One region of the Hippea alviniae EP5-r genome, then DNA from elsewhere that is predicted to be linked to it. Evidence: riboswitches for the same ligand, from Rfam matches in the RefSeq annotation. Region 1 holds a riboswitch; the other holds the start of a gene.
The links. Region 1 has a riboswitch for molybdenum cofactor ahead of G415_RS09405 (ABC transporter ATP-binding protein). Riboswitches for the same ligand answer to the same signal wherever they lie in the genome.
Positions count from the first base shown of each region.

Region 1 (3,414 bases):
CTTAATAAAACCATAAGCAATTATGCTTACAAGAAACAGTGTTAGAATTATGGTAAAAACAAAGGATATCTGCGTCAATCTCATTGCAAGATTACCTTGTATCCGTATTTTTCAAATACATATAAATGTTTCAAGATGAAGTTAAATAGCTCATCTTTTGCCTTTTTGTTTTTGCCAAACACCATCTCTGCAAGATAAGCCGTTTTTATCTTGTTGTATTCTGAAGGTATGTTTACATATTTGATATGGTTTACTTTGGCTGTTGCCCTAAACAGTATGCCTGCATCGACGATACCCATCTTTATGTAGTTGATGATTTGAGATATATTGACTGCTTCTATTTTTACATTCTGTTTCATCCTTTCTCTTAAATTCTCTGGTAATCTGTTCAATATAAACAGATATGTTTTTCCTAATGCCATAGTCTTTGGGTTTCCTGCTGCTATTTTTATGTCGTTTTTAAACAGGTCATAAAATGTGTGTATTTTGTCTTTGGCTTTTTCTGATACTCCGAATACAGGGATGAGCTTTAAAAATTTCTTATATTTAACCACGAGCCCTTTTGATTTTGCAATCTGAAAGAATTTAGGGTCCATGCAACCATAGACATCGCCTTTGTTTGAGAGTATCATCTGCTGAAGGACTTGTCCTGTCCCGCCAGCTATGACGATAACCTTGTTTTTGCGTGTTTTGTTAAACATGTCTGCTATCTCGAGCGTTGGTTTTTTAACTGCAGCACCTGTAAACCAGTAAAGTGTCTCGGCTAAAGCTGATGTTTTAGCTATTAAAAAGGTAAAAAGTAAAACAGTTAGGATTTTTAGAGTTTGTTTAAGCATCGTTAAACCTCCTGCAGAAGATTAGGGAATCTTTTTTTAAAGATACCGTTATAGAATCACCCTTTTTTAATTTCATCTTATCCAAGACATGTGGCGGTATGTTAATTTTTATTTTAAAGCCGTTTTCTGTTTTTGTGGTAAGGTTTATGTATCGGCCCCTGAAATTGATTTTTTCTATAATGACATCAATTCTGTTTTCTTTGTTGCTTGTATCTATATCCTTTCTTAAAATCATTACATTTTCTGGTTTTATGCAACAGAACTCTGCTTTTTTAATTGGATTGCATACAAGTTTAAGGTTGTTTTCAAGTCTTACGGTTGAGCTGTCTATTCTTTTGATTTTCCATATGTTTGAAAAGTCCAATAGCTCTGCCGTATCAATGAATAAAGGCTCATTAAAGATTTTGTTCTTTTTTCCATACTCTATAACTTTTCCATCTTTTATAACCACCACTTCGTCGCCAAAGACGAATGCTTCTTCGGAATCGTGAGTTACGAATAGAACAGGGATTGAGAAACTATCGGCTATTTCAGAAACGAGCTCTCTTAACTCTTCTCTTGTAGGTTTATCAAGTGCACTGAATGGTTCGTCAAGCAGAAGCAGGTTTGGTTTTGCAATTAACGCTCGCGCTAAAGCAGTTCTCTGTTTTTGACCACCAGAGATTTGGTAAGGATATTTGTTTAAACAGTCAAAAATTCCAAACTTTTTAGCAATCTGTTCGATACCAATTTCGTCTTTAATTTTGCGTTTTTTTAATCCATACTCTATGTTTTCCCTTATGCTCATGTTTGGAAATAGTGTATATTCTTGCGGCAGATAACCGACACTTCTTGCCTGAATAGACAGAGAAATCTTATCTTTTTTTGAGAAAAAGGTTTTGTTGTTTATTATGATATGACCATCATCCGGGTCGTAAAATCCTGCTATCATTTTAAGCAGCGATGATTTGCCGCTTCCAGATGCTCCAAAGATGATATTTTTGAAAGCTTTTAGCTCAAACTTTAACGATAGATTAAAATTCCCAAGTCTCTTTTTGATGTTGATAGAAATCACTTTTTCTCCTTTGATGGTTTTAGTCTGGATATGTTAGTGATTTTTAAGAAGAAGGCGAGATATACATAATCAGCACTCCTTTCCAATCACGGGAGGCATAAGCGTTTCCACTTATACCCTATCGGCCTTTAGCCGTAGCTTCTTGCCTTAGGCCAAAAGGCTCGGAGATTTTTTACAATTATTACAAGTTTTTGAGCGTAAGTAAAGGTATTTATGCTTCTATATTCTCTTGACAAAGAAAGACTAAAATGATAACAAAAAGCCAGATTTTTGGATGATGTGGGCGCATAGCTCAGGGGGAGAGCGCTTGCTTGACGCGCAAGAGGTCAGTGGTTCGAAACCACTTGCGCCCACCATTTTTTATTTTTGGAGAAAATAATGAAAATAGAAAAAGGCACCAATCTTTTGGAGTATGTTAAAAAGAATAAATTAAAGGATATTATTGCGGCTAAAATAGACGGCAAGATAATAGACCTTGATAGTACGCTTGATGAAGATAAAGAAGTTGAGTTTATAAGTGTAAATTCCGAAGAGGGCCTTGAGATTTTGAGACACTCTGCAGCTCATATAATGGCTCAGGCTGTCCAGCATGTTTTCGGTAATGCCAAGTTTGCCATAGGTCCTGCAATTGAAAACGGCTTTTATTACGATATGGATGTGGGCAGGACTATAACCGATGAAGATTTGAAGAAGATAGAAAAAGAGATGAAAAAGATAGTCGGTGCGAATTACAAGTTTGAGCGCACCGAGATGCCAAAGGAAGAAGCGATTAAGCTCTTTGAAGAGAAGGGCGATGAGTATAAAGTTGAGATTTTGAAGGATATAGATGAAGATGTTGTGAGCCTGTATCAGCAGGGCGATTTTGTTGATTTATGTAGAGGCCCACACATACCTTCAACGGGTTATCTTAAACACTTTAAGCTTCTGAGTGTTGCGGGTGCTTATTTTAAGGGTGATGAGACTCGCCCAATGCTTCAGCGCATTTATGGTGCGGCTTTTGCAACAAAAGAAGATTTGGACAAGTATCTTAAGTTTTTGGAAGAAGTCAAAAAAAGAGACCACAGAAAGCTGGGTAGACAGCTCGATTTATTCAGTATAAACGATGAAGTCGGACCCGGACTTATCATATGGCATCCAAAAGGTGCTATGCTCAGGTATCTAATAGAGGAGTTTGAAAGAAAAGAGCATCTAAAGAGAGGTTATGAGTTTGTCAAAGGTCCTGAGATATTGAGAACGGAGCTATGGAAGAGAAGCGGCCATTTTGACCATTACAGAGAGAATATGTATTTTACCGAGATAGACGGGCAGAGCTTTGGCATAAAGCCGATGAACTGTCTGGGGCATATTCAGGTTTACAAGTCGAAAAAGAGAAGCTATAGAGAGTTGCCAAAGCGTTATTTTGAACTTGGCGTTGTTCATAGACACGAAAAGAGCGGTGTATTGCACGGGCTTTTAAGAGTTAGGGAGTTTACACAGGATGATGCCCATATCTTCTGCAGGCCTGACCAGTTGAACGATGAGATA
Region 1 is NZ_ATUV01000001.1:273,166-276,579, forward strand. Features, by position in the region: gene G415_RS0101450 (molybdate ABC transporter permease subunit) at 1-84, opposite strand, end outside; gene G415_RS0101455 (substrate-binding domain-containing protein) at 81-836, opposite strand; gene G415_RS09405 (ABC transporter ATP-binding protein) at 829-1,890, opposite strand; molybdenum cofactor riboswitch at 1,950-2,069, opposite strand; tRNA gene G415_RS0101465 (tRNA-Val) at 2,172-2,246, shown strand; gene thrS (threonine--tRNA ligase) at 2,269-3,414, shown strand, end outside.

Region 2 (3,414 bases), 740 kb from region 1:
ATATCCGACTGCAAGCTGAAGTGAGATTTTTCTTTCGATCTCTTCTGAATCAAAATCCATTACTGTATTGCCTTTGTCTGTTGAGCCTTTTCTTGTTATCTTTTTCGTCTGAAATAGGATATCTTCGCATAGGGTTGTCTTGCCACAACCACCTGAGCCACATATTGCGACGGTTCTCTTTTTGGAGATATCAACAGCCATTTGAGTTTTACCTCCTTGTTTTTATAGACAATCCTTTATCTTATCTTTGTAATTTTCTTCTGTTTTTAATGCTCTGAGTTTTAGGCTTCTCTCTTTATACTCTTCAAGTTTGTTCTCTTTTGATTTTATATGTTCAAGCCATGAGTTGACCCAATCTTTATATTCTGGGTGATTCTGGCTATTGCTTTTCATTATTGAGTCTTGCAGGTTGTATCCGACAATGATGTCAGTAATGTCAAGTGTATCATTGTAATCAACGAAGTATGCTTCTGTGCCTGTTATTGAATAGACACCGGGTGCTATCTCAACGCCCTGAGTGTTTTCGACCTTATAATAACCAACAACGATATGTTGAACATCTTTTTGATAGGGTTTATAAATTGCTCTAAAGAGAATGTATATCTGGTCGTAGAGCTGTTTCTCTAAGATTTTCTCAACTTCTTCGAAGTAAAATACATAGTCCAATTTTCCGTCGGCGTTGAATCCTTCAAGGTAAGGGCCGTTTTCGTATTCACCTTTTCTTAGTGGGTTTAATCCAAGAATGTCTCTCAAAATAAGATTTTGATTGCCAACAACTTCGTTGCACTCTTCCTTTAATCCCGGAAGAGCAAAAAATGGCACGCAGATAGTTAGTGTCTCCATTGGCATATACTCCTTTCTTTGTTTTGGTGGTTTGACATGATAACCTTAATAGATTTTTGAAAAACCATTTCACTTATAAATATAAATTAAATGTGATTTTATATCAAGAAGTTTTAACTCTCTTCAGGAATCCCTACTTCAACACCTTCTCTTCACTTTTATACCAGGGTGGAGAAACTATGCATAGAAATACAAAGTCTCTGTTGCTTTTATTCTCTGCCCATTGGATTACATTTGGTGCTATGTAGATTGCCATGTTTGGCTTTGCTTTAACTGTTTTGTTGCCAATATGCAATATGGCTTCGCCTTTTAGAATGTAATACACTTGAGCGCTTTTTGTGAGTTTATGCGGTTCTGTTTTTGAGTGTGGTTTTAAGGTTATGTAAGAGGTTGAAAAACCAGGGTTTACTCCATCGTTTTTTGGATGTATCACTTCTCTTACCAAGAATCCACCACCATAAACCTTCTGCGGGCATTTAAGGGCATTTTTTACGAGGAATTCAGGTTGTTTCGATTTTCCAAAAGCAGGGACGCTTAGAAATATTGCTGCAATTAAGACTAAAAATTTTTTCATTTTGCACCTCCTTCTTTTTCTTTTTTTGTTTTTAGGATAAAATATTTTTTAAGTCAAGCAGGTTGATAAATTAAAATTAGCCTTGAATTATTGGAAGTATAACAGTATAGTATAGGTATCTCCGAGCCTTTTAGCCTAAGGCAAGAAGCTATGGCTAAAGGCCGATAGGGTATAAGTGGAAACGCTTATGCCTCCCGATTTTTTGGAAAGGAGAGTGCCCTTGAATTTAGAAATCTTGTTAACTATAGAAGGGAGAATCAAAAAATGAGTATTTTGGAAGAAGCTCTTTTTAAATTTAAGGAAATTGTCGAGAATCATGGATTGTTGAATAAGAAAATACAGATTAAAATGAGACCTTTAAAGCCAGAAGAAGCCATAGGTAAACCAGAAAGGGACGATTTTCCTCTTCTTAAAGGTAAAGAAGTGCTTATAGAAGCTGATTTCTTATCTGCTAAAGGACAGGCATTTACCGACGAGCCGAGCGATTTTGAAGGTTATATTGAAGATGTATTAAAGCTTTCACTTTCAACGAACAGAAATAGAGCCGTTGTTGTTGCCACTATTAACGCTGTTTTAAGGCATTTGAATATGACATGGGGAACTATTCACTGCAAGGATGAAGAGCCGTCTCAATGTGCAGCTGAAATGGCAGAGAGATTTTACAGGAGATGGGGTAAAAATACAACTATAGGTATGGTTGGACTTCAGCCTGCCCTTGCGGCTTCCATGATAACTGTTTTCTCAGCTAATAATGTAAAAATAGCCGATTTAGACGAAGATAATATTGGAAAGGATTTTAATGGTGTGAAAATTTTAGACGGCAGGGAATTTTCAAAAAAGGTTGTTGCAGAGAGCTTCGTTGCTTTAATCACAGGCTCAAGTGTAGTAAACGGCACGATTGATGAGTTAATAGGAGTATCTAAAATGGACAACAAAAACAGAATCGTTATATTTTATGGAACGACAATAGCAGGCGTTGCAAGTTTGCTTAATTTAAACAGGCTCTGCTTTAAGTCTCATTAGTGAGTTTACTTTCGAATTTTTCCATATCTTCTTTTGTGCCAACGCAGATTAGGGTTGAGCCTTCTTCTATTACGCAATTTGCTTTCGGGTTAAAAATAGTCTCTTTGTTTTTTGTTATCATGGCAATTATTATGATATTGTAATTGCTTCTTATATCTGTATCTTTAATTTTTTTGCCTGCATAGGGCGAATTTTTGCCTATATAGAACTCACCCATCTCAATGGTTCTATCTGATTGCATTACTATAGAAACGAATTCGGCTGTTCTGGGTGAAATAAGCATTCGGGATATGTCGTATCCGCTTGATTGATATGGTGATATGGTTTTTGCGCCCAATTTTATGAATTTTTTAACTGAATCTTCTGAGTTTGCTCGTGCAACAGCTAAGATGTTTCTGTTCTCATCTTTTGCCGTGATTAGTGTATATAAGTTGTCTGCGTCTGAATCCATTACTAAAGCTATACCCTGAGCCTTGTCAACCCGTGCTTTTTTTAATATCTCTTCTTCTGTTGCGCTGCCTATTATTGTTAGATATCCTTCATTTATTGCTTCATGGGCTTTTTCTGAGTCTTCTTCTATTATTACAAAAGGTTTTTTAAATCTTTCCATTTCCTTTGCTACAACTTTGCCGACCCTTCCATATCCGCAGATTATGAAGTGATTTTCCAACTTTTTTATCTTTTTTTCCATGATTTCCTCCACATTGAGTTTCATGTTTATAATTTTATCCGTAAATGCGCTGGAGACAATACCTGTAAGTAAAGCTATGCCTGAGATACCCATAATCATTAAAAACGATGCAACTATTCTTCCTGTTGGAGTTGTTGGAACAATGTCTCCATATCCGACGGTTGTAAATGTAACTATGCTCCACCAAATTGCGTCGAATAGATTATGAATTTTCGGATTATGACCGCCTTCTGCGACAAATATGATAATTGACGATGCTATGATTAAAAATGTGAAGATTATA
Region 2 is NZ_ATUV01000001.1:1,008,961-1,012,374, reverse strand. Features, by position in the region: gene fusA (elongation factor G) at 1-201, opposite strand, end outside; gene G415_RS0105245 (hypothetical protein) at 223-843, opposite strand; gene G415_RS09950 (cupin domain-containing protein) at 977-1,417, opposite strand; molybdenum cofactor riboswitch at 1,525-1,646, shown strand; gene G415_RS0105235 (Rossmann-like domain-containing protein) at 1,682-2,440, shown strand; gene G415_RS0105230 (potassium channel protein) at 2,427-3,414, opposite strand, start outside.
Region 2: linked by a shared signal. The riboswitch ahead of G415_RS0105235 (Rossmann-like domain-containing protein) and the one ahead of G415_RS09405 (ABC transporter ATP-binding protein) in region 1 are both predicted to bind molybdenum cofactor.